2 regions of the Dinoroseobacter sp. S76 genome follow, and region 2 is predicted to be linked to the other one. Evidence: riboswitches for the same ligand, from Rfam matches in the RefSeq annotation. Region 2 holds a riboswitch; the other holds the start of a gene.
What was found. Region 2 has a riboswitch for cobalamin ahead of ACP153_RS15915 (energy-coupling factor ABC transporter permease). Riboswitches for the same ligand answer to the same signal wherever they lie in the genome.
Positions count from the first base shown of each region.

Region 1: it holds a riboswitch for cobalamin, as region 2 does, so the genes downstream of both, ACP153_RS08835 (DUF1636 family protein) here and ACP153_RS15915 (energy-coupling factor ABC transporter permease) in region 2, are expected to answer to the same signal.

Region 1 is NZ_JBNAGH010000002.1:621,665-636,032, forward strand. Features, by position in the region: gene ACP153_RS08795 (serine hydrolase domain-containing protein) at 1-402, shown strand, start outside; gene ACP153_RS08800 (LysR substrate-binding domain-containing protein) at 415-1,359, opposite strand; gene metF (methylenetetrahydrofolate reductase [NAD(P)H]) at 1,457-2,323, shown strand; gene ACP153_RS08810 (PaaI family thioesterase) at 2,390-2,857, shown strand; gene ACP153_RS08815 (substrate-binding domain-containing protein) at 2,844-3,560, opposite strand; gene ACP153_RS08820 (FecCD family ABC transporter permease) at 3,618-4,664, opposite strand; gene ACP153_RS08825 (ABC transporter substrate-binding protein) at 4,670-5,605, opposite strand; gene ACP153_RS08830 (ABC transporter ATP-binding protein) at 5,618-6,400, opposite strand; gene ACP153_RS08835 (DUF1636 family protein) at 6,397-6,807, opposite strand; cobalamin riboswitch at 6,912-7,129, opposite strand; gene ACP153_RS08840 (DUF2235 domain-containing protein) at 7,192-8,286, opposite strand; gene ACP153_RS08845 (xanthine dehydrogenase family protein molybdopterin-binding subunit) at 8,497-10,806, opposite strand; gene ACP153_RS08850 (valine--tRNA ligase) at 10,927-14,115, shown strand; gene ACP153_RS08855 (pyridoxal phosphate-dependent aminotransferase) at 14,324-14,368, shown strand, end outside.
Region 2 is NZ_JBNAGH010000005.1:223,359-237,726, forward strand. Features, by position in the region: gene cobN (cobaltochelatase subunit CobN) at 1-3,091, opposite strand, end outside; gene ACP153_RS15900 (hypothetical protein) at 3,163-3,645, opposite strand; gene ACP153_RS15905 (GNAT family N-acetyltransferase) at 3,803-4,261, opposite strand; gene cobW (cobalamin biosynthesis protein CobW) at 4,258-5,376, opposite strand; gene ACP153_RS15915 (energy-coupling factor ABC transporter permease) at 5,508-6,191, opposite strand; cobalamin riboswitch at 6,225-6,448, opposite strand; gene smc (chromosome segregation protein SMC) at 6,637-10,089, shown strand; gene ACP153_RS15925 (hypothetical protein) at 10,131-10,808, opposite strand; gene ACP153_RS15930 (methyltransferase domain-containing protein) at 10,970-11,680, opposite strand; gene ACP153_RS15935 (hypothetical protein) at 11,851-12,201, shown strand; gene ACP153_RS15940 (lytic murein transglycosylase) at 12,198-13,367, opposite strand; gene cbiB (adenosylcobinamide-phosphate synthase CbiB) at 13,451-14,362, opposite strand; gene ACP153_RS15950 (threonine-phosphate decarboxylase) at 14,359-14,368, opposite strand, start outside.

The sequences.
Region 1 (14,368 bases), on a different contig from region 2:
GCCTGGACCCGCGATCCCCAGGGCTACTATCTGGGCGGCAATGAGATGGCCCTGCGACCCCTCGACCTGCTGCGCATCGGCGAGATGGTGCGCCGGAACGGATCGTGGAACGGCACACCCGTGATCAGCCCGGACTGGCTCGCGGCCTCGGCCCAGCCGCGCACGCGCTCCCGCTTCTCCGGGCTCGCCTATGGCTATGGCTGGTTCCTCGGACGCGCCGATGGGGCGGAGTTCTTGCTGGCACGCGGCTATGGGGGCCAGATCCTCTGCATCCTGCCCGCACGCGAGATCACCATCGCGATCACCTCGGACCCCACGCGCCCCGCCCGCTCCGGCGGTTACTTCGGCGACCTCATGACACTGATCGACCGCACCATCCTGCCCGCGGCGCGCCTCGCCTGATCCCTTAAGTCTCTAAATATCCCCGCCGGAGGCTCCCGCCCCCTCAAGCTGCCCCGCCCGCTGCAGTTTCAGCGGCTCTGTCCGGGCCAGCCGGATCACATGGGACATGAAGGGCAAGGTGGTCTCGTCGGTCCGCGTGGCCGCATAGAGCCGCTTGGTCACCCCCGCCTCGGTCAGGGGCCGGGTCACGTAATCCGAATTATACCGCACCTCGCGCACCACCCAATCGGGCAGGACCGCAACCCCCCGGTTCGACGCCACCAAGAGCAGGATCACCGCCGTCAGCTCCACCTGCCGGATCGCCCGGGGCTCCACCCGCGCCGGGATCAACAGCTCCGAAAACACGTCGAGCCGCGCGCGCTCCACCGGATAGGTGATCAGCAGCTCATCGCGAAAATCCTCGGCCTCGACATAGGATTTCTGCGCCAGAGGATGGCTGGCCGAGGCCACGAAGACCGGCTCATAGTCAAAGAGCGGTGTGAAATCGACGCCCGGCAAATCCTCCGGGTCCGAAGAGACCACCAGATCCACCTCCTCGCGCTGCAAGGCCGGCAGGGCCTGAAACTGAAGCCCCGGGCGAATATCCACATCCACCTCAGGCCAGGCCTTGCGAAACTGCTCCAGCACCGGAAAGAGCCACTCGAAACAGGCATGGCACTCGATGGCGATATGCAGCCGCCCGGTCTTGCCCGCCTTGATGCCGCGAAACTCCTCCTCCAACGCCGCGACCTGGGGCAGGACCTGCTCCGCCAATCGCAAGAGCCGCATCCCCGCCGCCGAGAGCTTCAACGGCTTGGAGCGGCGCACGAAAAGCTCCAGCCCCGCCTGGTCCTCCAACCCCTTGATCTGATGAGACAAGGCCGATTGCGTGATGTTCAGGATATCAGCCGCCTTGGCCAACCCGCCCGCCTCATGGATCGCCTTGACCGTCCGCAGATGTCGAAATTCCAGATGCATAACCTGAGCCGCCTTCATGTTTATCTTGAAGATTATGAAATTGTCTCAGATTGGCAAGTGTGCGAGACAGCGCTCAACCCAAGATCAGGAAAATCCCATGTCCGCGCCGCGCGTCTCGTTCGAATTCTTCCCGCCCCAATCCATCGCCGCCTCCTTCCGGCTCTGGGACACGGTGCAGACCCTTGCGCCCCTGGACCCGAGCTTCGTGTCGGTGACCTATGGCGCGGGTGGAACCACGCGCAAGCTGACCCATGACGCGGTAGCCACCATCGGCAAGAATTACGGGCTGAACGTGGCCGCCCATCTGACCTGTGTTGAAGCGACCCGCGCCGAAACCCTTGAGATCGCCGAGGGCTACGCGGCGGCCGGTGTGACCGAGATCGTCGCCCTGCGCGGCGACCCGCCCAAGGGCGCCGACGGGTTCACCCCGGCCCGGGACGGGTTCGCAAGCTCGGTCGAGCTGATCGAGGCGCTGGCGGCCACGGGCAAGTTCAACATCCGCGTCGGCGCCTATCCCGATCAGCACCCGGAGGCAGCGACCGCGCAGGCGGATGTCGATTACCTCAAGCGCAAGATCGATGCGGGCGCCTCCGCCGCAATCACCCAGTTCTTCTTTGAAGCCGAGACCTTCTTTCGCTTCCGCGACCGCTGCGTGGCCGCCGGGATCGACGCGCCGATCATCCCCGGCATTTTCCCGATCGAGAACTGGGCCAAGGCCCGCAACTTCGCCCTGCGCTGCGGCACCAAGGTCCCTGCCTGGCTCGACGAGGCCTTTGCCGCCGCGACCCGCGATGGCCGGGAGGAGCTGCTCTCCATCGCGCTGGCCACCGAGATGTGCACCGAGCTGCGCGAGGGCGGGGTCGAGGATCTGCATTTCTACACCCTGAACAAGCCCGAGCTGACCCGCGAGGTCTGTGCCGCTCTGGGCGTGGCCCCCAAAGCAGAGCTGTCGGAAGTCGCCTGACGCAACGTCACGGCTGCCCTGCCCGGCCGCCCTGCCTAGCATTCCGGAAAGCCATCCGGGGGAGCCATGACCGAAACCTTTGCTGTCGCGGATCGCGAGACGCTGCTGTCGCGCTCCGGTCTGGAATTCATGCTGGACATGCTGTCCGGGGACCTGCCCCGCCCGCCCATCGCCCATGGCATGGGCTACGGGCTGAGCCTTGTCGAAGAGGGTCGCGTGATCTTCACCGGCACCCCGAGCGAGGCCCATTGCAACCCCATGGGCGGGGTCCATGGCGGCTGGTACGGCACCCTTCTGGACAGCTGCATGGGCTGCGCGGTGATGACCATCGTGCCGAAGGGGCGCTTCTACACAACGCTGGAATACAAGATCAACATCACCCGCGCCCTGCGCCCGGGGGTGGAGATCACCGCCGAGGGCCTGATCGACCATGCGGGGCGCACCACAGCTACCGCCCATGGGGAAATCCGCGGCGTGGCCGATGGCAAGCTCTATGCCACGGGGACGACCACCTGCCTGATCATGGCCGGCTGAGCGCCCGAGCCTGGAGCGTGAAGCGCCGCGCCCCGAGCGCCGCGAGCGCCGTGTCCTGCGCCGGATCGGTCAGCCACGCGGCCAGCGTCTCCGCGCCCGGGGACGCGCCATGGCTCAGGCAAAGCGACAGATCCACATGGACCTCCAGCGCCTCGGGGCAAATGGCGACAGCCTCCACCCCCGTCATGGGCGCGACATTGGTCAGGGGCAGCACCGCGAGGTCGACCTCCCCCGCCTTCAGGGCCCGCATCGGCCCGCCCCCCTCAAGCCCGACCAGCTTCGCCCCGATCTCGGTCGTAAGGCCCAGCTGCGCGGCCAACGCGCGAAACTGCGCGCCGCTCGTGCCCTGATCGGTCACCCCGATCCGTCCGGCCCCGCGGATCAGCGCCGCGATCTCGCCCGGGTCAGTGACCGGAACGCGCCCGGTCTCTCCGCGCGCCGCGAAGCTCAGGGGCGCACGACCCAGCGCCCTGTGGCTCGGGCCGGGGCTTTGCCCCGCGGCGATGATCGCGGCCACATAGACCGGATTGGTGATCGCCACCTCCCACTGCGCGCCGCCCGCCACATGGCCGGGCACTTCGGGGTTCAGCATATGGGTGATGCGCAACCGATGCCCGGTCTCCGCCTCAAAGCGGGGGCCAAGCACCTCCATCACCTCAAGAAGGGCGATGGGCACGATAAAGGGGATCTCTGGGGCTGGCATCGGGGCTCTCCTTGCTGGGTGCGAGCCTATCGCGGAGGGCTGCGAAGGCAAACCGCCTCAGCCGATGCGCCGCCGCAAGAGCCAGATGAAGAACGTGCCGCCAATCAGCCCGGTCACGACCCCGATCGGCATCTCGTCCGGCGCCATCACCAGCCGCGCGCAGATATCGGCCCAGAGCAGAAACACCGCTCCGAGCAGCGCCGAGATCGGCAGGACGCGCGCATAATCCCCGCCCACGATCAGCCGCACGATATGGGGCACCATCAGGCCGACAAAGCCAATGATCCCGGAAAACGCCACCATGGCCCCGGTGATCAGCGCACCGACCACGAAAACCGAGAGGCGAAACCGCGCCACCGGGATCCCGAGGGTCGAGGCCGTCTCATCCCCGATGGTCATCGCATTGAGATTACGCGCATGCAGGCCGAGATAGGCGCCCCCGGCCACGAGGATCGCGAAAGGATAGATCAGCTGATCCCATTGGGCGAGGCCCAGCGCCCCCAGCATCCAGAAAACAACCGTATGGCTCGCACGTGGATCGCCGAGAAAAATCAGCATGTTGGCAAGGGACATGACGATGAAGGACACAGCCACCCCAGCCAGAATGAGCCGCCCCGCACTGGTGGCGGAAGCAAATTGCGACACCGCCAGCACCAGAAGGGTCGCCGCCAGTGCCCCGAGAAAGGCCATGAGCGGCACCGTCGCCAGACCGAGAAACAGCCCCAGATGCAAGAGCGCGAGGATCGCGCCAAAAGCCGCGCCCGCCGAGATGCCCAGCAGATGAGGATCGGCCAGCGGGTTGCGGGTCACCGCCTGCAGGCTCGCCCCGACCACAGCCAGCCCCGCCCCGACGCAACAGGCCAGCAGCGCCCGGGGGAAGCGGATATCCCAGATGATCGCCTCGCGCCCGGCGGACCATGTGACCTCCACCGCGCCGGGCAGGATCTGGTTGGCAAGCACACCCCAGACCACCGGGGCGGAGATCGGGATTGCCCCGAGGCTGATCGCGGCATAGATCGACAGGATCAGCCCGACGCCCCCGCCGAGCATGGCGAGCGGAAAAACCGCCGCCCGGACGCGCCCTTTCGGCGGGGTGTCGGCCATGGGGCTCACTCGGCGCGGAAGGCCGCGGCGAGGGTTTTCACAGCGCCGATATTGCGCGGGCCCGGGGTCGCCTCGATGTATTCCAGCGTGACGAAACGGTCATTCTTCACCGCGTCGATCTCGGCAAAGGCCGGGTTGGAGCGCATGAAGGCGCGCTTCTCCTCGGCGGTGACGGAGCCGTAATTGACGATCACGATGACCTCCGGGTTGCGCTCGACCACGGCTTCCCAGCCCACGGTCGCCCAGCTTTTCTCGAAATCATTCATGATGTTGGTGCCGCCCGCCGCCTCGATCAGCGCGTTCGGCATGGCGTAGCGCCCGGCGGTAAAGGGCACATCCTCGCCGCTGTCATAGACAAAAACCCGGGGCGCTTCGGCAAGGGCGGGCAAGTCGGCGGTGAAGGCCGCAAGATCCGCCTCATAGCCGGAGATCAGCGATGCGGCCCGCTCCTCCACCCCGAAGATCGCGCCCAGATTGCGCAGGTCGGCATACATGTCCTCCATGCTCGCCGGCCCTTTTTCCGAGATATGGATGCAGCTCTCGGTCAGCTCATAAACCGGGATGCCGAAGGGCGCGAGGGTCTCGGGTGTCACCTCACCGCCCACGCGCATCCCGTAATTCCAACCGGCAAAGAAGAAATCCGCATCCGCGCCGATCAGCACCTCCTTGGTGGGGTATTTCTCGGCCAGCTCAGGCAGCTCTTCGACGCCCGCGCGCATGCTCTCATCGAGGGTTTTCCAACCGGAGATCCCCGTATACCCGACCATCCGGTCCGCAAGTCCGAGGACGAGCATCATCTCGGTGAGGTTCACATCATGGGAGACCGCGGCCTTGGGCGGTGCATCGAAGGTCACCTCGCGATCGCAGCTCTGGACCGTGACCTGGGCAAAGGCGGTGGAGGCAAGGCAAGTGCCAGCGAGGAGGGTAAGGGCAAATTTCATGGCTGCGCCTGATCAGTTCGGAAGGTGGAAGGAAAGATGGTTCGTGTGGCTCGGTTCGAGCCGTTCGCGACGGGCCTCGACCCGAAACGCGGTGGAGACGGCGGCCTCGGTCAGCACCTGATCCGGCGTGCCAAAGCCACGGGTCCAGCCCGCCTCCAGCAGCAGGATCCGGTCGCAGATCTCGGAGGCCATGTTCAGATCATGCAGCGAGACGATGATCGTCAGGTCGAGATCGCGGATCAGCGAGAGCACTTCGAGCTGGTGGCGGATATCGAGATGGTTCGTGGGCTCATCGAGCACCAGCACCTGCGGCTCCTGCGCCAATGCACGGGCCACCATGACCCGCTGACGCTCTCCGCCCGAGAGGGTGGCGAGGTCCCGCTCCGCCAGATCGGTCAGATGCAGTTGCGCCAGCGCCGCCTCGACCCTCTCCGCATCCCGGGCCCCGGATTTGGCAAACCCCGACCGGAAAGGTGTGCGCCCGAGGGCCACAACCTCCCGCACGGTGAGCCCAAAGGAGGACGCGTGTTCCTGTAGAACGGCGGCAACCTTGCGCGCTGCCTCCCGGGGTGAGATCGCCCAGAGATCCGCATCGCCCACTAGGATCTGCCCGGAGGTGGGCCGCTGGTAGCGATAGATCATGCGCAAGAGCGTGGATTTCCCGGCGCCGTTCGGCCCGACCACGCCCAGCACATCGCCCGCAGGCACGTGAAAGCTCGTAGGATGCACCAGCAGCTTTTCCGCCCGGCGGGGGGCCCAGCTGATCTCGTCGGCGCGCAGCGCGGCGGCACTCATGACGCGCGCTGCCCGGGGACCGCATCCTCTAGGGCGATGATCGCCGCCGGGACCCGCGCCAGCGTGGTCCGGCGCAGCTTGCCGGGTCGGTCCACCGAGGAGCACCAACCATCGCCGAGCACCGCATATTGCCGGGCAAAGGCCACCAGATCGTCGATATCCGCATCCGGTTCGATGTCGCCAAACAGATAGGTCGCCTTGCGCGTCCCGTGATAAGCCACAGTGCAAGGCCGATCACAGCCCGCCATGCAGGCCACGCCCGAAATCTCGAAGCTTTCGGACACCGCATCGCCCGCCGCAGCAATCGCCGCGCGCAGTTTCGCAATCAGCTCATAGCCGGGACGGCAGTCGCTGCCCTTGTGCTTGCAGGATGTGCAAACCGTAATTCTGTGTGTCTGGGATCCCATATCGCCCTCCGCGATGGCCCGAGGGCGTGCGGTGACGAGAGAGAGCGGAACGGATCGCGCCGTTGCAGCATCATAGTCTCCTGTCCGGACACCCCGCCCGGGTTCAAGTTTCATCGGCGATGGCAGGTCTCCTGACTTGCGGGTCCGGGCTCGCCCGATCCTTCCCGAGCGCAGACGCTCAGTGGTGATCCTCGGGGTCGCTCGCCGCTCACAGTTGCGGGGGCAGTTACGGATTTGGCGCCGCTTGGCTCCTCCTCACCGTATTCCCTTTTCATCCCGGCCTGGCCTTTGGCCTCCGGGAACCATCGCGAGGGACTGTCTGGAAGTTTGCCCGCCCCGTCAAGCCATCCTGACAGATCGGGTGAAACCGCCGCAGGGCCGCGTTCAGCGGTGGGAGATCCGCTCCGGCGCCGGGCGCGCGGGGCGCCAGCGCGGCAGGACCCGGGCAAGGCGCTGCCCCAGGTCCGTGGCCAGACGCCCTAGCGGGATCGCCCGGCGACGGCGTGGCACGCTGTCATGAAGGCTCTCGGAGCGGTCGAGCCCGACCCGGCGCGCGCGCCGCAGGACAAACAGCTTCCCCCAGCTCCGCCAGGATCCCATGGAGGGCGCATTGGCATCCCGTGGGAACCGCTCCTGCCAGCCATCAGGGAGGCGCAGCCCGCAGGCCTCCGCCTGCTCCAGCATCCAGACGAAGGGGATATTCGCGAGCGGGCGCGCCTCCGAAAACCCGGCCAGCTGCCCGCCGATATCCCCATGGGTGCCGCGAAACCAGACCTGCTCCACATGGCCGTTCCAGCCCGGCGGACACTCCCAAAGGACCGGGGCAAAGGCCATACGCCGCTCGTTCAGGGCCAGGGCATGAAACCCGTGCTTCACCGCGCCGCTGAGCTGGTCGGAGTGAAACTCCGTCGCCATGGGCGCGAGCCGCCACAGGACCGGCGCGCGGATGCCCAGCGCCTTCACGGTGTCCCAGACACCGACCATCTCGATCTCCACCCGGCGGTGGCAATAGCGGTCCGCGAAGCGGTCGGCATAGTGGCTGTCGCGACGCTCCTGGTAATAGGCATAGAGCTGGCGCACCCGCTGCTCGGTCGCGACTTCGGGGCGGATCAGCCCGAAGCGGTCGATCAACCCGGCCAGCGAACGCACCGCATAGGCGCCCCGTGAATAGCCCATGAGGAAGATCCGGTCCCCCGGGCGATAGCGATGGGCGAGAAAGCGGTAGGCACGGCGGATCTGCCGGTTGATGCCGATCCCCGCGATCACCTCGATGGCGCGGCGCCAACCCTGCCACTGGATCCCGGGCTCGTAGAACAGGGTCACATGGGGGTCGCGCCGGTCGCGGATCAGCTTGTAGGCCAGCCCGGCATTCGTCTCTCGGCCCGGCATGAACGACGACATCGTCCCGTCGAGAATGACGATGTGGTCCGTGGGGACATGGGCGGTCGGGACCGCCGGGATCGGGGCGGGTGTCCTCATACCTCCAAGATTGTAGCCCCAAGAGGTTAAGTAAAGAACAGACCGGGCACAGTGCCGTGTGCGGCCCGTGAGCGCGTCGATTTGAGAACAATCCCGCAAGCCGTCGAAGACTTATTCTTCAGAGGCTTGCGCGTTAATCTTAATGCGTGACTTTCAAAGGGCGTGCGCCGGCCCCGTCACAGACGGGGCCCGGGCCCGTTCACGCGCGTGTCACTCGGCGGCGTGGGGCGTCTGGGCCAGCATCTCCCACATGCGGGCGGGGGTGAAGGGCATGTCCACCTTGCGCAGGCCCAGATCCCAGACCGCGTCCTGCACCGCATTGGCCACCGCCGCCAGCGCTCCGACGGTCCCGGCCTCGCCACAGCCCTTCATGCCCAGCACGTTGTTCTTCGACGGCACGGCCTCCGTATAGAAGGCGATCATCGGCACATCATCCGCGCGCGGCATGCCGTAATCCATGAAACTCGCCGTCAGAAGCTGCCCCTCCGGATCATAGACCACATGCTCGGTGATCGCCTGCCCGATGCCTTGGGCCACGCCGCCATGGACCTGCCCCTCGGCCAGAAGCGGATTGATCAGCACGCCGAAATCATCGACCACCGTATAGCGGTCCACGGCCACGACACCGGTCTCCGGGTCGATCTCCACCTCGCAGACATGGGCCCCGTTGGGGAAGGACCGGCCCGGCAGGGTCGTCTCCGCCTCATGGGTCAGGAGCGCGGTCTCGCCCGCCGCACGGGCCGCCTCCGCCGCCTCGATCATGGTCATCACCACATTGGAGCCCTCGGCCCGGAAGCTGCCCTCATCAAAGGTCACCTCTGCCGGGTCCACGCCCATGCGATCGGCGAGGAAAGGGGCAAAGGCCGCGATGGCCACATCCACCATGGCGCGGGTCGCCTGGCTCTGAACCGTGACCGAGCGCGAGCCGCCGGTGCCGCCGCCCTTGGCAATCAGATCGCTGTCGCCCTGCACAATGCGGATCCGGTCAGCGGGGATCCCCGTCATCTCATGCAGCACCTGCACGAAAACCGTCTCATGCCCCTGACCATTGGATTGGGTGCCCACATAGAGGGTGACGCTGCCATCCTCCTCAAAGACCATCTTCGCGCCCTCGCTCGGATCGCCGAGAATCGCTTCGATATAGTAACAGAGCCCCTGCCCGCGCAGCTTGCCCGCCGCCTGGCTCGCGGCCTTGCGCGCGGCAAACCCGGCGCGGTCCGCCTCTTCGCCCGCGCGGTCGAGGACCCGGGCAAACTCGCCCACGTCATAGGTCTCGCCAGAGACCGCCGTATAGGGCATCTGCTCGGGCCCGATGAAGCAGCGCTTGCGCAGATCCCAGGGGTCAACCCCGAGGCTGCGCGCGGCGTGGTCCATGGCCCGCTCCAGCGTGTAGATCGCCTCGGGCCGCCCGGCCCCGCGATAGGCATCGACCTGGGTCGTGTTGGTGTAGATCCCGCGCACCCGCATATAGGCGGCCTGCACGTCATAGACGCCGGTCATCACCTTCATGGCGAGGCTGGTCTGGATGGCTTGCGCGAATTGCGAGTTATAGGCGCCAAGATTGCTGAGCACATCGGCGCGGAACCCGATCAGCTTGAGATCCACGTCAAAGGCCAGCTCCACATCCGAGGCGAGGTCCCGGCCCGCATTGTCGCTGAGCATTGCTTCCGTGCGCTCGGACATCCAGCGGCAGGGCCGGTTCAGGACCCGGGCCGCATGGGCGACCACGAAATATTCGGGATAGGCCATGGCCTTCATCCCGAAACCGCCGCCCACATCCGGGTTGGTGACGCGCAGATCCTCGGGATTGAGGCCCAGATTGCGGCAAAGCTGACCCTTCATGGTCCAGACGCCCTGCCCGTTATGGGCCAGATGGAGACGCCCGTCCTCGATCTCGGCGAAACAACCGCGCGGCTCCATGGCGTTCACGATGATCCGGTTGTCCTCGACCACCAGCCCAACCCGGTGCGCCGCCTTGGCAAAGGCCGCCTCGGTCGCGGCCTCATCGCCGCAGGCCCAGTCAAAGGCCACGTTATCCTCAGCCTCAGTGTGGAGCGCCGTGCCCCCCGGCACGGTGTCGAGCTTGGCCGGCAGCTCATCGATCTCCAGCTCGATCACCTCCACCGCGTCGCGGGCCTGATCCAGCGTCTCGGCAAAGACCATGGCGATGGGCTCGCCCACAAAGCGGACCTTGCCCTGGGCCAGGATGGGCCGCTTCGGCCCGGCCCCGCGCGTCCCGTCACGGTTCGGCATCACGGTGGCCTGCATATCCATCCGGACACCCGCCGCGGCCAGATCATCGCCCGTCAACACCAGCGCCACGCCGGGCATCTGCGCCGCCTCGGCGGTGTCCAACGCGGTGATCTCCCCATGGGCCACCATCGAGCGCAGAACCACCCCATGCAACGCCCCCTCGGGCGCGATATCATCCACATAGCGCCCCGCGCCGGTCAGAAACCGAACATCCTCCACCCGTGCCGCCGGCTGGCTGATCCCGAACTTGTCGCCTTGCTTGGTCATGAGAACTTCCTTGCTCGTCCGGCCTGAACCTTAGCCCCATCCCGCCCACTGTCCAGACCGCCCCTTTCCCTTCGCACAGGGTTTCGTTATCTCCTCGCCCAAGTGCAAAGGATGACCGCGATGCCCATGGAAAAGACCTTCAACGCCGCCGAGGCCGAACCCCGTCTCTATGCCCGCTGGGAAGATGAGGGCTGCTTCAAAGCCGGGGCCAACGCCTCGCGCGACGAGACCTTCTGCATCATGATCCCGCCGCCCAATGTGACGGGCTCGCTCCATATGGGCCACGCCTTCAACAACACGCTGCAGGACATCCTGATCCGCTGGAAACGGATGCAGGGCTACGACACGCTCTGGCAGCCGGGCACCGACCACGCCGGGATCGCGACCCAGATGGTGACCGAGCGCGAGATGGCCGCCAATCAGGAACCCTCCCGCGCCGAGATGGGCCGCGCCAAGTTCCTCGCCCGCGTCTGGGAGCAGAAGGTCAAATCCCGCGGCACGATCATCGGTCAGCTCAAGCGTCTGGGCGCCTCCTGCGACTGGTCGCGTGAAGCCTTCACCATGGGCGGCGCCGAGGGCGACCCGGACAAGGGCAAGGGCCCGAACTTCCACGATGCGGTCATCAAGGTCTTCGTGGACATGTACAACAAGGGCCTGATCTATCGCGGCAAGCGCCTCGTGAACTGGGACCCGCATTTCGAGACCGCGATCTCCGATCTGGAGGTCGAGAATATCGAGGTCGCGGGCCATATGTGGCACTTCAAATACCCGCTCGCGGGCGGCCAGACCTATGAATATGTGGAAAAGGACGCGGATGGGAACGTCACCCTGCGCGAGACCCGCGACTACATCTCGATTGCCACGACCCGGCCCGAGACCATGCTCGGCGACGGCGCGGTCGCGGTGCATCCCGGTGACACGCGCTACGCGCCCATCGTCGGCAAGCTCTGCGAGATCCCCGTGGGCCCGAAGGAGCACCGCCGCCTGATCCCGATCATCACCGATGAATACCCGGATCCCGAGTTCGGCTCCGGCGCTGTGAAGATCACCGGCGCCCATGACTTCAACGACTATCAGGTCGCCAAACGCGGCGGCATTCCGATGTACCGGCTGATGGATACCAAGGCGCAGATGCGCGATGACGGTGTGCCCTATGCCGAGGCCGCGGCCATCGCCATGGAGGTGGCCGAGGGTAAGCGAGAGCTCTCGGAGTCCGAATGCGACGCGATCAACCTCGTCCCGGACGAGCTGCGCGGCATGGACCGGTTCGAAGCGCGCAAGGCCGTGGTCGCCCAGATCACCGATGAGGGTCTGGCGGTCATGACCCCCAACCCCAAACCCGAGGAAGACGGCGCCCTCGCCGAGCTCCCGCTGGTCGAAAACAAACCGATCATGCAGCCCTTCGGGGATCGGTCGAAAGTGGTCATCGAGCCCATGCTCACCGACCAATGGTTCGTGGACGCCGAACAGATCGTCGGCCCCGCGCTCGACAAGGTGCGCGACGGCACGGTCAAGATCATGCCCGAGAGCGGCGAGAAGACCTATTACCACTGGCTCGACAATATCGAGCCCTGGTGCATCTCCCGCCAACTCTGGTGGGGCCACCAGATCCCAGTGTGGACCGCGATGGTCCCTACTGTTGATGGAGACCTTATTGCGCGGAACGATGTGATAGGCCGCGGCGTCCCACAGGACGCTCTTCACGATTACCACGCCAAGAAGCAGCTGGATGAAGAGCGACTGGGTGGCAAGCTATCAAAAAACGGATGGCTCGTCATGGAATTCTGCGCAGCAAGTGCAGAAGAGGCGAAGAAACAAATCGAAGATATCTGGATCGAAAGGATTGGCCGGCCGCCTGAAGAGCTCGTCGAACTAAATGAAGAACCCGCCCAGTTCGGCCCTTCCGGCGACAGTGACTACGACTTTTCAGCGCTGACCGAGGGCCCGTTTCGAAAGACTGCCATGTGGCGCGACCCCGACGTCCTCGACACTTGGTTCTCTTCCGGACTTTGGCCCATCGGCACCCTGGGCTGGCCCGAGGAGAGTGACGAGCTCAAGAAGTACTTCCCGACCTCCACCCTTGTGACCGGGCAGGACATCCTCTTCTTCTGGGTCGCCCGGATGATGATGATGCAACTGGCGGTCACCGGCCAGGTGCCCTTTGACGAGGTCTACCTCCATGGCCTCGTGCGCGACGCCAAGGGCAAGAAGATGTCCAAGTCCGTGGGCAACGTGATCGACCCGCTGGAGATCATTGATGAGTACGGCGCGGACGCCCTGCGCTTCTCCTCCGCGGCCATGGCCAGCCTGGGCGGGGTGCTCAAGCTCGACTTGCAGCGCGTGCAGGGCTACCGGAATTTCGCGACCAAGCTCTGGAACGCCACGCGCTATGCAGAGATGAACGAGGTCTTTACGGCCCGTGCGCCCGTGCCCGACACTTGCCCGACAGGTGTCCGACAGCTGCCCGACGCGGCGCAGACCCTCAACCGATGGATCATCGGGGAGACCGCGAAGGTCCGCGAAGAGGTCGATGCGGCCATGGCGGAGTACAAGTTCAACGACGCTGCAAACGCGCTTTATGCCTTTGTCTGGGGCAAGGTCTGCGACTGGTATGTGGAGTTTTCCAAGCCTCTCCTTCTGGATGGTGAGGACGCGGTGAAGGCGGAAACCCGGGACACCATGGCATGGGTTCTGGAGCAGTGTTTCATCCTCCTCCACCCGATCATGCCCTTCATCACCGAAGAGCTCTGGGACACCACCGGCGACCGCGCCAAGATGCTGGTGCATGCGGATTGGCCGACCTACGGGGCGGCGGATCTGGTGGACCGGGACGCGGATCGCGAGATGAACTGGACGATCTCCCTGATCGAAAGCATCCGCTCCGTGCGCGCACAAATGCGTGTTCCTGCAGGGCTTTACGTGCCGGTGGTGCAGGTCGCGCTCGATGAGGCCGGGCGCAAGGCCTATGCCAATAACGAGACGCTGATCAAACGGCTCGCGCGGATCGGCGAGGTCACCGAGGCGGCAGAGGCGCCCAAGGGCGCGCTGACGATTGCCGTGGATGGCGGCACCTTCGCCCTGCCGTTGGCGGACATCATTGATGTGGGCGCCGAGAAGGAGCGCTTGGGCAAAACCCTCACCAAGCTCCAGAAGGAGCTGGGCGGGCTCAAGGGCCGGTTGAACAACCCCAAATTCGTAGCCTCCGCCCCGGCCGAAGTGGTCGAGGAAAGCCGCGAGCGTCTGGTCACCGGCGAAGCCGAGCTCGCCACCCTGAGCGCCGCCCTAGACCGCCTCGAAGAGGCCAGCTAGCCCCCAAACGGCACCCCTCCCGCTCCCTGAACCGACAGGAGCCTCCGGCGGGGATATTTGACGACTTAAGACAAGAGTGCGCGGTCTCAGGGCCGGGCGCCCTTTAACATGTGCGCGCCGTTGTCCCTTCATTGTTCCTATAATACTCAAACCCGCTCTCCACGCGCGCCCCGTTGCAGCGCGGCGCCAGTCGCGCTACGCCCTTGGAATGAGCAATTCATCCGGCCCCCGCTACACGCCCCTCGTTCAAAGC
Region 2 (14,368 bases):
GCTCATCAATCATCGCCTGCAGGCCAGCCCCATAGGCCCCGGGCTTTGAGCCAAAGACCCGCGCGGTCTGCCCTTCGGCCTTCGCGCGCGCCGCGGCCGGGTTTTCCGCCTCGGGCTCGTCCAGCGCCATGACCGCCCGCGCCGCACTGTCCACCAGCGCGATCTGCTGGGGAAAGGCATCGCGGAAAAACCCCGAGACGCGCAGGGTCACATCCACACGTGGACGCCCCAATACGGACAGGGGCAGCACCTCGAACCCGGTGACCCGGCGATTGGCACTGTCCCATTGCGGCTTTACCCCCATCAGGGCGAGGCACTGGGCGATGTCATCCCCGCCCGTGCGCATATTCGCCGTGCCCCAGGCCGTCAGCAGCAGGGACCGGGGCCAATCCCCGTGATCCTGCAAATGCTTCTCGATCAACAGGTTTGCCGAAGCCCAGCCCAGCTTCCACGCGGTGGGCGTGGGGATCGCGCGACTGTCGACACTGAAGAAATTCCGTCCCGTGGGCAGGACATCCATGCGCCCCCGTGTGGGCGCGCCGGAGGGCGCCGGGGCGACGAACCGCCCTGACAGGGCTGTGAGGAGGCCCGATTTCTCCGCCGGCCCGCATTCCGCAATGGTCGGCAGGACATGGTCTGCAATCGCCTCGAGAACCGCGCGGCTCGCCGGACCTGGTGCGGCCATGCCGCCCTCGACACACGCCACGGCCAGAGCCTCCAGCCGCTCCACCGTGTCGCCATGACTGCGCCATGGATCAGAAAGAAGACCTGCCAGAAGATCGGGACGCGGCCCCGCCCAGGGGGCCGCCATCTCGCAATCAAGCGGGTCGAAGCCAAGCGCCAGATCCCCTGCAAACGCCCGCAGGAGCGAGGCGTCGCCCTCCTTGCCGTCGCCCCGGGGCAGGCGGGTCAGCGCGATCGCAAGATCGCGCGCAAGATCGCCCTCGGGCGCGGTGCCAAAGATATGCAAACCATCGCGGATCTGCGCCTCTTTCAACTCGCAAAGATAGGCGTCGAGTTTCGCGAGATCGCCATCCTCATCGCCGGTAAACCCGGCATCCTTGTCGAGCCCGGTGACCGAGGTCAGGGACAGGATCTCGCGCCGCAACTCGGTGATCCGGCGCGGGTCGACACCGGCGGCCTCGTAATACTCGTCCACCAGCGCCTCGAGATCACGCAAGGGCCCATAGGTCTCTGCCCGGGTCAGGGGCGGGGTCAGATGGTCGATGATCACCGCCTGCGCCCGGCGCTTGGCCTGAGTGCCTTCGCCGGGGTCGTTGACGATGAAAGGGTAGATATGAGGCAGCGGCCCGAAGACGACTTCTGGAAAACAGGCCTCGGACAGGGCCACGGATTTTCCCGGCAGCCACTCGAGATTGCCATGCTTGCCCATATGGACGAGCGCATGGGCGCCATGGACATGGCGCAGCCAGAAGTAGAAGGCCAGATAGTTATGGGGCGGGACGAGATCAGGCGCGTGATAGGTCTCGGTCGGGTCGATGTTATAGCCGCGCGCGGGCTGGATCCCGACCACCACATGTCCATAGCTCAAGATCGATAGGGCGAAGGCCCCGCTCGGGGCAGCGTCGGAATTGAGTATTTGAGGAACAATGAAGAAGGGGTCGTCTTCCGGGGCGCCCCAGCGGTCCTCAATCTGTTCGCGGGCCGCAAGCGGGAGGGCGCGGTAGTGGGCGAGGTAGGTCTCCAGCGGCAGGCGTTCGCCGCCCGTGCGCGCTGCCCGGTCGGTCAGCCAATTGGTCGGGCCCTGCCGGATGGCGGCCATCAAGGCAGCGCTGTCCTTGGGGGCATCTGTGACCTGGTAACCTTCGGCGGCGAGGCGCGTGAGCATCCGCGCGGTTGCCTCGGGCGTATCGAGGCCCACGCCATTGGCGAGCCGTCCGTCTTTGTTCGGGTAGTTCGCGAGAATCAGCGCCGTGCGCCGCTGGCTGACCGGGGACCGGCGCAGGGCGGCCCAGTTCGCCGCGAGATCGGCCACAAAGGCGATCCGGTCGCCCTGGGCTTGATAGGTCGCGATGGTGCATTCGGTGGCTTCGTCGAAGAAGGCCTCGCCCTTGAAGCTGACGGCCCGGGTCAGCACACGGCCATCGACCTCCGGCAGGGCGACATTCATGGCGATATCGCGGGCTGAGAGGCCGGTTGTGCCCTCGGCCCAAGCCTCTTCGCTGCTGCCGGCGAGCACGACCTGAAAGACCGGGGCGCCCTGGGCTTCGGCCATGGTGAGCGGGTTGGTCCCGCTTTTGCCGGCACCATCGGGCGTGCCCACCGCAAAGCTCGTGCAGTTCAGGATCACATCCGGCGGCGCCTGGGTGAAGAGCCCCTGCAGGGTTGCGACCGAGACCGGATCCTTCAGGGAGGCCACAAAAACCGGCAGCGGGTTCAACTCCTTGCGCGCGAGCGCCCGGACCAAACGGTTGATCGGGTGAAGGCCCGCTCCCTGAACCAGCGCCCGGTAAAAGATCAGGGGCACAACGGGCGCATCCGCCTGCCATTGCGCCTGCACCGTCGCGAGATCGCTCAGCCCCGCCCCGGGCCAATAGACCCCGGCCCGCAAGAGCGGGGCGGCGGCGGGCGGTTCTGGGGTCTCAGGATCCAGCAGATGCTGCGCATAACCGAGGAAATTCGCGGCATTCTCCGGCCCGCCTTCGACCAGATAGGACCAGAGCGCGTCATATTCCGCGCCGCGCAGGGTCGAGAGCTCTCGCAGACTGTCATCGGGTTTGTCATCCCCGGGCAGCAGGATCACATGGCCCCCCGCGGCCGCAACCCGTGCCGCATATTGCTCGGCCCCGTAGCGCCAATAGCCCAGCCCGCCCAGCACACGCGCGACTACCAGCCGGGCCTTGGAGGCGCAGTCATCGATATGGAGATCCACGGACATCGGGTGGCGCAGATGCATCATGCTCGCTAGCCGCAGGTTCGGTGGCGCGGCCATCTCGGCGCGCGCTGCGCTCAGGGCGGCCAACTCTGTATCGGCGGCGGAAATGAAGACCAGATCGGCGGGGGTCTGACCCAGATCGACAGGCTCCTGCCCGTCATCGATGCTGCCGGGTGTCGCGGCCAGAAGATGCATGTTGCGCCCCGTTTCTCCAAGTGCAGCGGCGGGTCTATCAAGCCTGCCTCAGCCGGGCAATGGTCGCGCCTCTAGCCCTTGGAGAAAATCGGTGGCCCTTTCAGGACGATCTCGGCCGGGCGTTGGGGGCTGCGGGTCAGCTCCCGCTCATAGAGGACCAACTCATCATTCCCGAGCTCTTCGGAGCTGGCCTCGTAACGGTTGCGCCGCAGCGCTTCGGCTTGGACCGGGTGCATCCGATCGACCCAGGCCCGCAGGACCCGCAGGCGCAGGCTGCGCGCCAGCGTTTCGACCTGTTCGATCAGGATATCGGGCAGGCTGCCCGGCGCCTCGGCGGCGACAAAGCGAAAGGCGCTGACCAGACCGAAACTGCCCATGTTGCGCAGGGCGATGCAGCCGAGGCCGACCTCATCCCGGGCTGCAAGGTAGAAATAGCCGTTGGGTCCGGTCACGTCGGACATATCCGGACGGGTCCGCGACTTCGGCGGGATCAGCAGGGTCTGCGCCAGAGGATCAAACGGGGTTGTCCGGTAAATCCGGATCTCGCGTGGCATATGCTCATAACTCCGGGTCCGCGGACGGACCCATACCCCTCGACCAAAGTATGACTGCTTGTGGCGCGAAAGGCGAGGATCAAATCCAGCTTTACGCTGCGACAAAGAGCGATCCGGCGGGAAATTGGCTAAAATTCGCGCCGAAACCTGCGTCGGATCAAGCTCGGAGCGGCTTTTCGTAGAAGCGACTCAGGGGATCGTCGAGGTAATCGCCGAACGGTCCACGGATCGCGAATCCCTCCCGCTCGTACAAGGCGCAGGCGGAGATCAGGTCGGGACCGGTTTCGAGCCGCAGGATCGGGAGGCCCTTTTCCCGGGCAAAGGCCTCCAGCGCTTGCATTAGGGCTGCGCCAGCGCCGAGCCCGCGCGCCTCGGGGGCAACGAACATGGACTTGATCTCGCCATAGCCATCGCGCGTCGCGAGGGCCGCGCAGCCGATGGCCTGACCGCCCGACATGGCCAGAAAGAACTGGATCCGGGGATCGTCGAGATCCTCGGGGGCCATGCTGTAATTCACCTCTGCCGGATAGCGGTCCATCATCATGGCGGCACTCGCCCCGAGCAGCGCGCGCGCCTCGGGGCTGAGCGGATCGCCCGGCGTGACGGTGACACTCATGCCCGTAGGGCCGCGTCGATCGCGGCCTGATCAAGCCCGGCCTGACCGATTACCACGAGACGGGTCTCGCGCGCTTCGGATGCGCCGAGGGGGCGGTCGAAATAGGTGTCGATCCGAGGGCCTACCGCTTGCAGGGTCAGGCGCATGGGCTTGCCCGCCACGGCGGCAAAGCCTTTGAGACGCAGGATGTCATGGGCCTCGATCACGCTTGTGACATGGGCGGCGAAGGCCGCGGGGTCGGTGATCTCGGGCAGGGTGACCACGAAAGAGGTGAAGGCATCATGGTCGTGGTCATGGTGGTGATGATGCGCGTGATCATGGTCTTGTTGATGATCATGGTCGTGCGAGTGGTCGTCATGGTCGTGAGGGTGGTCGTCCGCGTGGTGATGGTGGTGATGCACCTCGCTTCGCGCGTCCAGATCCGCCTCGGCTCCGATCCCCTGGCCCAGCAGGACATCCACGGGCAGGGCGCCCTGGGTCGCGCTGACCACCTGTACCCCGGCGCGGGCTTCGGATTTCAGCTTGCCGGTCAGGGCCTCGGCTTCCGCCGGGCTCAGCAGGTCGGACTTGTTCACCACAAGCATATCCGCGCAGGCCACCTGATCCTCGAAAAGTTCCGAGAGCGGGGTCTCGTGATCAAGGTTCTCGTCCAGCTTGCGCTGGGCATCCACCGCATCGACGGAGTGGGCAAAACGCCCCTCTGTCACGGCCTTGCCATCGACCACGGTCACCACGCCATCCACGGTCACCTTGGTCGAAATGCCCGGCCAGTTGAAGGCGCGGACCAGCGGTTGTGGCAGGGCCAGCCCCGAGGTCTCGATCACGATGTGATCCGGGGGCGTCTCACGGGCGAGCAACGCCTCCATGGTCGGGATGAAGTCATCGGCCACGGTGCAGCAGATGCAACCATTGCTCAGCTCCATGATGTCGTCTTCGGTGCAGGTCTCGTCCCCGCAGCCCTTGAGGATATCCCCATCGACGCCCAGATCGCCGAACTCGTTGATGATGAGCGCGATCCGCTTGCCCTCGGCATTGGCGAGCATGTGGCGGATCAAGGTCGTCTTTCCGGCACCGAGAAAGCCGGTGACGACGGTCGCAGGGATCTTGGCTGGCATGGGACACTCCGGTCTGAAATGCGCGCTCCGCCCGGACGGGGGCGGAGCCATGTGAGGGGCCGAAGGCGCGGGCGCGCTGCGGCTGTGATGAAAGGGCCCGGACCGCGCGGCGATCCGGGCAAAGGAAAGGCTCAGGCGCTGTGCCCGTCATGCAGATGCGGGTGGAAGAGCGCCGAGCGAGAGATGTCGCGCCCGGCCTTGGCCGCGGCCAGCACGGCAAGATCCGCAAGGGGCTCGATCAGGATCACCAGCATATAGGCGGCCCCAAAGCTCGCGATCGCCGCGAGGTTCTCGGCGCCAAAGCCCGAGCCATAGAGCGCCCAGAACCCGACCCAGGCCACGACGCCCGCCTGATAGGTGGTCGATAGCTTGAGTGCCTGCACATAGCTCAGATCCACATAGGGCGTGCCCGGCGCGATGATCCGTTTCGCAAGGGCACTGATCGCAAAGAGCGGCACCAGCAGGGTCGTCACGTTCATGAAGTATTGCGGCAGATCTGCAGGGGCGAAAAGCATCCCCTGGGCCAGCAGCCCGAGCATCAGACCCAGCGCCGCCGGCGCCGCGCCAAAGAGCAGGAAGAGCGTCGAGCCCAGGATGAAATGCACTTCCGAAACCCCGACCGGGAATTTCGGCAGCACTTCAAAGAAGAAGAAAACGGCCAGGGTCGAGGCCGCAACACGGGCGGCAAATCCGGGAATGCGCGTGGTTTTCAGCGTCTCCCAGGCCAGTTTCGCCGTCCAGACGCCTGCGCCTGCGGCGGTGGCGTAGCTCAGGGCAAGTTTGGCGCCGTTTACGACGCCGGGTTCGATATGCATGTCAGTCTCCTTAACCTGTCACACCCGACAGGAACGGTTGCAGTCTGCATGGCTGGTCTCCTGGCTCGCGGGTCGATGGGTGGCACCGGCCTTCCCAGAGCGCCTGCTCCAGTGGCGTGTCGGTGACCCTCTCCGCATACAGTCGCGGGGGCGGCTGAGGCTTGGGCCCTCCGGGTTGGATCGGGCCGTTCCACATTCCCATTTGATCCCCCGGGCGCTTGGCGCTGGCACGGGGAACCATGCCCGGCGTTTGTGCGCGCGGGATGCGCGGGGCGTCAAGATCCGAATGCGCGCGGGGGTGCCGCAGGGGGCGCGGATCATCTTGAAGGCACCGCAATATATCGCGGATTTCGACTTATCCACGACGATATTTGGTGGCGGGATTGACTCATGGCCCGTGGGTCGTGACCCTCGGAGGTTGAAGAATCATGTCCGGAGAACACCGATGCGGTTCAACCGACTGCGCCTGAATGGCTTCAAAAGCTTTGTGGACCCGACCGATCTCATCATCGGGGACGGGCTGACCGGCGTGGTCGGGCCGAATGGCTGTGGCAAGTCGAACCTGCTCGAGGCTCTGCGCTGGGTGATGGGGGAGAACCGGCCCACCGCCATGCGTGGCGGCGGGATGGAGGATGTGATCTTTGCCGGGGCCGCCAGCCGTCCGGCCCGGAACTTCGCCGAAGTGGCGCTGATCATGGACAATTCCGACCGCCGCGCGCCTGCGGGGTTCAACGACACGGACCAGCTCGAGATCATCCGCCGGATCACCCGGGATGTGGGCTCGGCCTACAAGACCAATGGCAAGGATGTGCGGGCGCGCGATGTGCAGATGCTCTTTGCCGATGCCTCCACCGGGGCTCATTCTCCGGCACTGGTGCGGCAGGGCCAGATCTCCGAGCTGATCAACGCCAAGCCCAAGGCGCGCCGCCGGATTCTCGAGGAGGCAGCTGGGATCTCCGGCCTTTACCAGCGACGGCATGAGGCCGAGCTGAAGCTCAAGGGCGCGGAGACCAATCTCGACCGGGTCGATGACGTGCTGGAGGCGCTCGCGGCGCAGCTCTCGACCCTCGCGCGGCAAGCCAAGCAGGCCGCGCGGTATCGCGAGATCGGCACGCAACTGCGGCAGGCCGAAGGGCTACTGCTCTATCGGCGCTGGCGCGAGGCGGATGAGGCGCGGCTCATCGCGGTGCAGGCCCTGACCACCCGCACCACCGAGGCGGGTGCAGCCGAGACCGCCGCGCGGCAGGCGGGACAGGCCCGCGTCAAGGCCGATGAAGCCCTGCCGCCTCTGCGCGAGGAGGAGGCAATTGCCGGGGCCGTGGTCCAGCGCCTCCATGTGCAGCGGGACACGCTGGCGGATCAGGAGACGCGCGCCCGGGACGCGATCGACACCCTGACCGGGCGGATCACCACGCTCGAGGCGGATATTGCCCGGGAGGCGGAGCTCAACAAGGATGCGGGCGAGACCATCGACAAGCTCGAATGGGAGCAGGGCCAGATCGCCAAGGCCACCGAGGGTCATGACGAGAAGCTTGCCGAGGCGGCGGAGGCTGCGCGGGCGGCGGGCGAGGTCCTGACCGATCGCGAGACGACGCAGTCGGAGATGACCGAGGATGTGGCGCGTCTTGCGGCCCGGCACCAATCGACCCAGCGCCTCTTGCAGGAGGCGACGCGCACCGAGGCCCGCGCGCAGGAGCAGGCTGCCAAGGCCGACACGGCCCTTTCGGAGGCGCAGGCGGGTCTGACCCAGGCAGAGGCCCGGTTTGCCGAGGCTGGTACGGCGCAGACGGCGGCCCAGTCCGAAACCGAGGCGGCCGAGGCGGCTCTCACCGAGGCCGAGGCGCGTCGTAGTGCTGTGCAGGGCGAGGAAGCCGATGCCCGCGCCGCCCGCTCCGAGGCCGAGGGCGAAGCGACCGCTCTGCGGGCCGAGGTGGGTGCCTTGGAGAAACTCGTGGCGCGCGACCGGGCCGAGGGCGGACAGGTGCTGGATGCGGTGACCGCCGCGCCGGGCTTTGAGGCCGCACTCGGGGCCGCATTGGCCGATGATCTGAAAGCACCTGAGGTCGAGGGCGACCGCTCGGGCTGGCACCTCCTGCCGGGCTATGACAGCGCGGCCACTTTGCCCGATGGCGCGACGCCTCTGGCCGAGCATGTCACGGTCCCGGGCGTTTTGGCGCGCCGCATGGCGCAGGTGGGGCTCGTGGATCGGTCCGAGGGCGCGCGGTTGCAGCCCGCTTTGCGCCCGGGTCAGCGCCTCGTGTCGCGGGAGGGCGATCTCTGGCGCTGGGACGGTCTGGCGGCCCGCGCCGAGGACGCGCCCTCGGCCGCCGCAGCCCGGTTGCAGCAGATCAACCGTCTGTCCGCGCTGAAGTCTGATCTTGAACGGGCGGAGGCGCAGGCGAGCACCGCGCGGGCCAGCCATGAGGCCCTGCAAGCGGATCTGCGCGCTGCTGCCGACGCCGACCGGACGGCCCGCGAAGCGCGCAAAGCGGCCGAGCGCAGCTTGGGCGAGGCGAGCCGTGCCCTGAGCCGGGCCGAGGCCGACAAGAATATCATGGCGGGCAAGCTCGAGACGCTCTCGGGTTCGGTCGCGCGCTACCGCGACGAGGTGCTCGAGGCACGCAAGGCCCTGTCCGAGGCGCAGGCCGCGCAAGCCGGGCTCGGCGATCTGGAAGCCGCGCGCGCGCAGGTCGAGGCGATCCGCGTCACCGTGGACGCAGCGCGGATGACCATGCTCGCCAAACGCTCCGCCCATGACGAGCTGCGCCGTGAAGGTGAGGCGCGCACCCGCCGCAGTCAGGAAATCACCCAGCAGATCAGTGGCTGGCGCCACCGGCTGGAGACCGCCGAGGCCCATAAGGCCGAACTGGAGGGGCGGCTTGAGAACAGCCGTGCGGAGTTGAAAACAGCCACCGCCGCCCCGGGGGAGATCGCCGCCAAGCGCGAGGCGCTGGCCCATGAGATCTCGCGGGCCGAGGCGCGCAAAGCCGCCGCCGCCGATGCCCTGAGCACCGCCGAGGGTGCTGCCCGCAAGGCCGAGCAGGCGGAGCGGGATGCGGAGCGTGCCGCCTCCGAGGCGCGGGAGGCCCGGGCGGCCTCCGAGGCCCGGGCGGAGGCCGCTGCCGAGACCGTGGCCCTGGCTGCCGAACGGATCCAGGAGGCGCTGGAGGTCACGCCGCAACAGCTCCTCGATACGCTCAAGGTCGATGCCGATGGCATGCCCGCTGCCGAGGCCATTGAAGCCGAGGTCAACCGTCTCAAGCGTCAGCGCGACGCCATGGGGGCCGTGAACCTGCGGGCTGAGGAAGACGCCAAAGCCGTCGACGAGGAATACCAGACGCTGATCTCGGAGAAGGGCGATCTGGAAGGCGCGATCGGCAAGCTGCGCACGGGCATCTCCAGCCTGAACAAGGAGGGGCGCGAGCGGCTTCTGACGGCGTTCGAACAGGTGAACGAGAACTTCTCAATGCTCTTCACCCACCTCTTTGGCGGCGGGGAGGCCAAGCTGGTGCTGGTGGAATCCGACGACCCGCTTGAAGCCGGGCTCGAGATCATGTGCCAGCCCCCGGGCAAACGCCTGAGCACGCTCAGCCTGCTCTCGGGCGGGGAGCAGACCCTCACGGCGCTCGCGCTGATCTTTGCGGTCTTCCTCGCCAACCCGGCGCCGATTTGCGTGCTCGACGAGGTCGACGCGCCGCTCGACGACGCAAATGTCACGCGCTTCTGCGACCTGCTGGACGAGATGACCCGGCGCACGGAAACGCGCTTCCTGATCATCACCCACCACGCGGTGACCATGGCGCGGATGGATCGGCTCTTTGGGGTGACCATGGGCGAGCAGGGGGTCAGCCAGCTCGTCTCAGTGGACCTGCGCAAGGCGGAAACGCTGGTCGCATAGCATGTGCGCGTCGGGGTCAGCCCGGGCTTGAACTCTGCCGGTCAGTTTGGCCGGTAGTCTGGACCGGAGCACGGAAGAAGAAAAACACCGCTGTTTGGACGGAGTGCGTAGTCCGGTTTACACTCGAACGCATGGTTCAGTTCCACCGCCGCGCCGGGTTTGTCCGGGAACACACCAGAGATGTCGTAGGCAAAGCTGCTTTGCGGATCATAGGCTCCATGCGGCCATGTCTTGTAGGACGCGATGTAGATCCGGTGATAATAGGCGGCCTTGCTGGGCACGCGCGCCGGTTCCGTAAAGAAGTGCCGCCACGCTCCGGAGACATGGTCAGACAGGCCGTCTCCGAATTCGGAATTCGGGCGGGCGTCATGGGCGTTCACCCAGATCTCTGCCAATTGCGCAGACTGGCTCGGGGTCATGCTCTCGAGGCCGACATAACACGTCCCCGATTGGTAGAGCACGGACACGGCGGGATCTGGTGCTGAAACATCAATGCGCGTTGCTGTTCCTCCGAATCTCGAGGCAACCGGGTATTGGGAGACGGTGAACCCGGCGCGTTGAAAGTTTTTGAGGACGCGCTCTTTGTTGAGGGGCTCAGAACACGCCCTGACCGCCTTTTGCGCAACCGCAAAGCTTTGCGGGTCCGCGGGGACGGAGCTGATGAATGTGGGGTCGACCGGGGGGACCGTGCATCCGACCAAGGTGAGAAAGGCGATCAAGGATCGCGCCGCGTGCCATCGCATCCTGCACTCCAATCAAAACAAACCCGGCAACCAAAGATGGTCTTTGGGTATCACGCCCGTGCGGTTGCAATCGATGTGACGTAAGCGCTTCTGTCCACTTTGGGAGCTGTCAGCCGGGTTGTGGCCGGGGGAGGTCCTTAACGGGCCCGCAGGCTCGCCCAGAAAAACCCGCCCTCGGGTTCGAGGCGGATGACCGTCCATCCTGACAGCGCAGCGAGCTCCTCGATCTCGTGGGGTTCGGGGTGGAACCAGCCGAATTCGGGGCCGATCTCGCCCTCATAGGAGAGGCGGAGTTTCAGCTCACCGCGCCGTCGACCCTCGTCCAGGTTGCGCGCATGATAGGCGAGGTGACGGGGATTGTCGGTCCCCCGCACATTGATGCCGGTCAGCAGGAGCTGGCCGTCCTCTGCGCAGATCTCCCGCAAGCGGTGCAAGAGGGTTGCGCTGCCCTCGAAGGAGCCTCCGATCCCGATATTGTTCCCAAAGAGCGTGATATGTGCCGGCACAAACGGCAGCTCCGGCGATTGGTCCGACAGGGCATCGAAGGCGCCGACTCCGGTCAGCCCCTGCGCCCGGCACACCGCCAAAGCGCCGTCCGAGCTGTCCAGACCGAAGGCCGCGTGGCCATGCGCGCCGAGCCATCTCAGGTGGCGGCCCGCGCCACAGCCGAGATCCAGAGTCGGCCCGTCGATCAGCCGCAGGGCGGGGGCTTCGAACGCGAAGGGCTCCTCCTGAAAATAGAGGGCCGGGCTGTGCTCATCCGTCCAGCCATCGTCCCGCAGCACCTTGAGCGGCGTGTCCGTTTGCCCGTTGTAATACCCCAGAAGGGCCTTGCCGAAGATATCCATGGCCGCAGGCTATCGAGGGGCTGATCCCGGAACAACATCGGGCGCGGCTTGGCCGGGCAAATCGCGGGATGACACCTCCGGAGGCGGTCCTGCGCACGGCCCTGACCGAATTGTGACGGGAGACTTCGCCAAGACCGGGCTACCATCCAGGCACAGCACTCGGAGGCCCCATGCGATACCTGACACTTGGACTGATTTTCCTCGCCCTTCCGGCGACCGCCCAAGAATGGGCTGTGCGCGACGGGGACGAGGCCTTGGCGCAAGCAGCCCTGACCGAGCGGCTCGTAGGCCAGCAAATCCAGTTTTACGACAACGGGATTTCCCGGTTCGAGACCGATGGGCGCTACTCTTATACCTATGATCAGGGCGGCACGGCCTATGGCCAATTCGAGATCGCCGAGGACGGGCTCGTCTGCATCGATTTTATCAACGGGTTCTCTCGCTGCGACCGCTACGTCCAGAATGGCGAGCGCTTCATCCTGCTGACCACGGACGGGCTGCGTTTCCCGATCCGGCCCTAGAGCTTCGACAGAAGCGCCGCAGTCGGCCAGGCATCGGCGGGCAGGCCCAGACGCTGCTGCTCGGCCTGCACGGCGGCGCGGGTGCGGGCCCCGAGGATCCCGTCGATCTTGCCGACGTCATGGCCCCTGGCCTGCAGCCGGGTCTGCAGCTGCTTCATTTGCGCGTCATTGAGGCCGGGCTCCGGGGCGCCCGCGTCAAAGACCGGTGCCCCGGAGAGGCGTGTGGCGAAATAGGCCGCCGTGGTGACATAGACGAAGCTCTGGTTCCATTCGAAGAACACATCGAAATTCGGATAAGCGAGAAAGGCCGGGCCTTTGCGCCCCTGGGGCAGGATCAGCGCGGCCTTGAGCCCACTCTGGATCTCGCCCCAGCGCGGGGTCACCCCCATCCGCGCCCAGTCGCGCCCGGATTTGCGGTGGGTGAGGCCCGTTTCTGCCCAGTTCAGGGTATCGGGGACCGAAACCTCCTGCAGCCAAGGCTCGCCCTTGCGCCAACCCAGCCCGCTCAGCATGTTCGACCCGCTCAGCAGCGCATCGGGGGCCGAGGTCTTGAGGTAGACATGGCCGTCGCCATCGCCGTCGATCCCCTTGGTGAGGATATCCTCGGGCAGCATCTGGACCATGCCGATCTCTCCGGCCCAGGCGCCTGTGGTGCGGGCCGGGTCGAAATCGCCCGCCTCATAGAGCTCCAGCGCGGCGAAGACCTGCGGGCGGAAAAGCTCGGGACGGCGGCAGTCATGGGCGAGGGTGACCAGCGAGTTCAGCGTGTTGAAATCGCCCTGCACCGCGCCGTAATCGGTCTCCAGCGCCCAGAGGGCCAGAAGAACCCCGCGCTGGACGCCGAAGCGCGCTTCGGCCTGATCGAAGACCGCGTCGAAGCGCTCGGCATTGCGGCGGCCATTATCCATGCGGTTCTGGCTGATCACCCGCCGGGCGAACTCGGTGAAGGGCATCTTGAACACGCCCTGGGCCCGGTCCGCGCGCAGGGTCCGGCTGTCCTGGGCGGCGGTGCGAAAGAAGGCGTCGACGGTGGCTTTGCTGTGGCCCTTTGCCTGCGCCTCGGCCTTCAGCCCGGAGACAAAGCTCGAAAAGCTGCCACCGCATTGGGCTGCGGCGGTTCCCGTTAGAGCGAGCGAGATCAGGATCGGCAGGATGGTCTGGCGCATGGGGCTCCCCTCAGGCTGGTCGCGGCGACGGTAGCAGGCTCGTGCCCGACCGCAAGCGCCCAAGGGTTAACGCAGAGCGCGGATCAGACCACGGCGAGGATCGCCACCAGCGCCATGGTCAGGCCCCAGGCTCGCCAGAGCGCGCGGCATGCGGCCTCGATGGTCTCGGGGCCCGGGCTGCGGCTGCCCTCGGGATGGACGAAAGGGAAATCGCGCATCTCGCCCTCATAGCTGCGCGGCCCGGCCAGCGCGGTGCCGAGGGCAACGGCCATGGCCGCTTCGGGCCAGCCGGCATTGGGCGAGCGGTGCAAGGGGGCGTCCCGGGCGATCAGCGGCCAGTCCTGCGGGCGGCCTGCGGCCACGAGGATGACGAGCGCGCTTAGCCGCGCAGGCACCCAGTTCAGCAGGTCGTCAAAGCGCGCGGCGGCCCAGCCGAATTCCGCGTGGCGTGGGGTGCGGTAGCCGATCATGCTGTCGGCGGTGTTGGTGATCTTGTAGAGCATCAGCCCCGGGAGCCCGCCGACCAGGAACCAGAAGGCCGGGGCCAGCACCCCGTCCGAGAAGTTCTCGGCCCCGGATTCGATGGCGGCGCGGGCCACCCCGGGCGCGTCGAGCGTGGCGGTGTCCCGCCCTACGATCATCGCGACGGCGGTGCGGCCCTGGGGCAGGCCCGCCTGCAGGCCCGTGGCGACGGCGCGCACGTGCTCCACGAGGCTGCGATGGGCCAGCAGGATCGCGGCGAGTATCGCCTCGACGATCCAGCCGAGGCTGGCCAGCGCGAGCCCGAGCGCCAGCGCGCCGAGGCCCAGGGTCACCATCACCAGCACGCCCCGGAACCGGCCGTCCTTGCCGGTGTTCAGCCGTGCATCCGCCCCGCCGATGAGCCGCCCCATGAGCACCGCCGGATGCGGCAGTCGCGACCAGAGCCAATCCGGCTCGCCGAACGCCGCATCGAGCAGGAGCGCCACCAGCAGGATCGCGGCATGTTCCGTCATGACAGG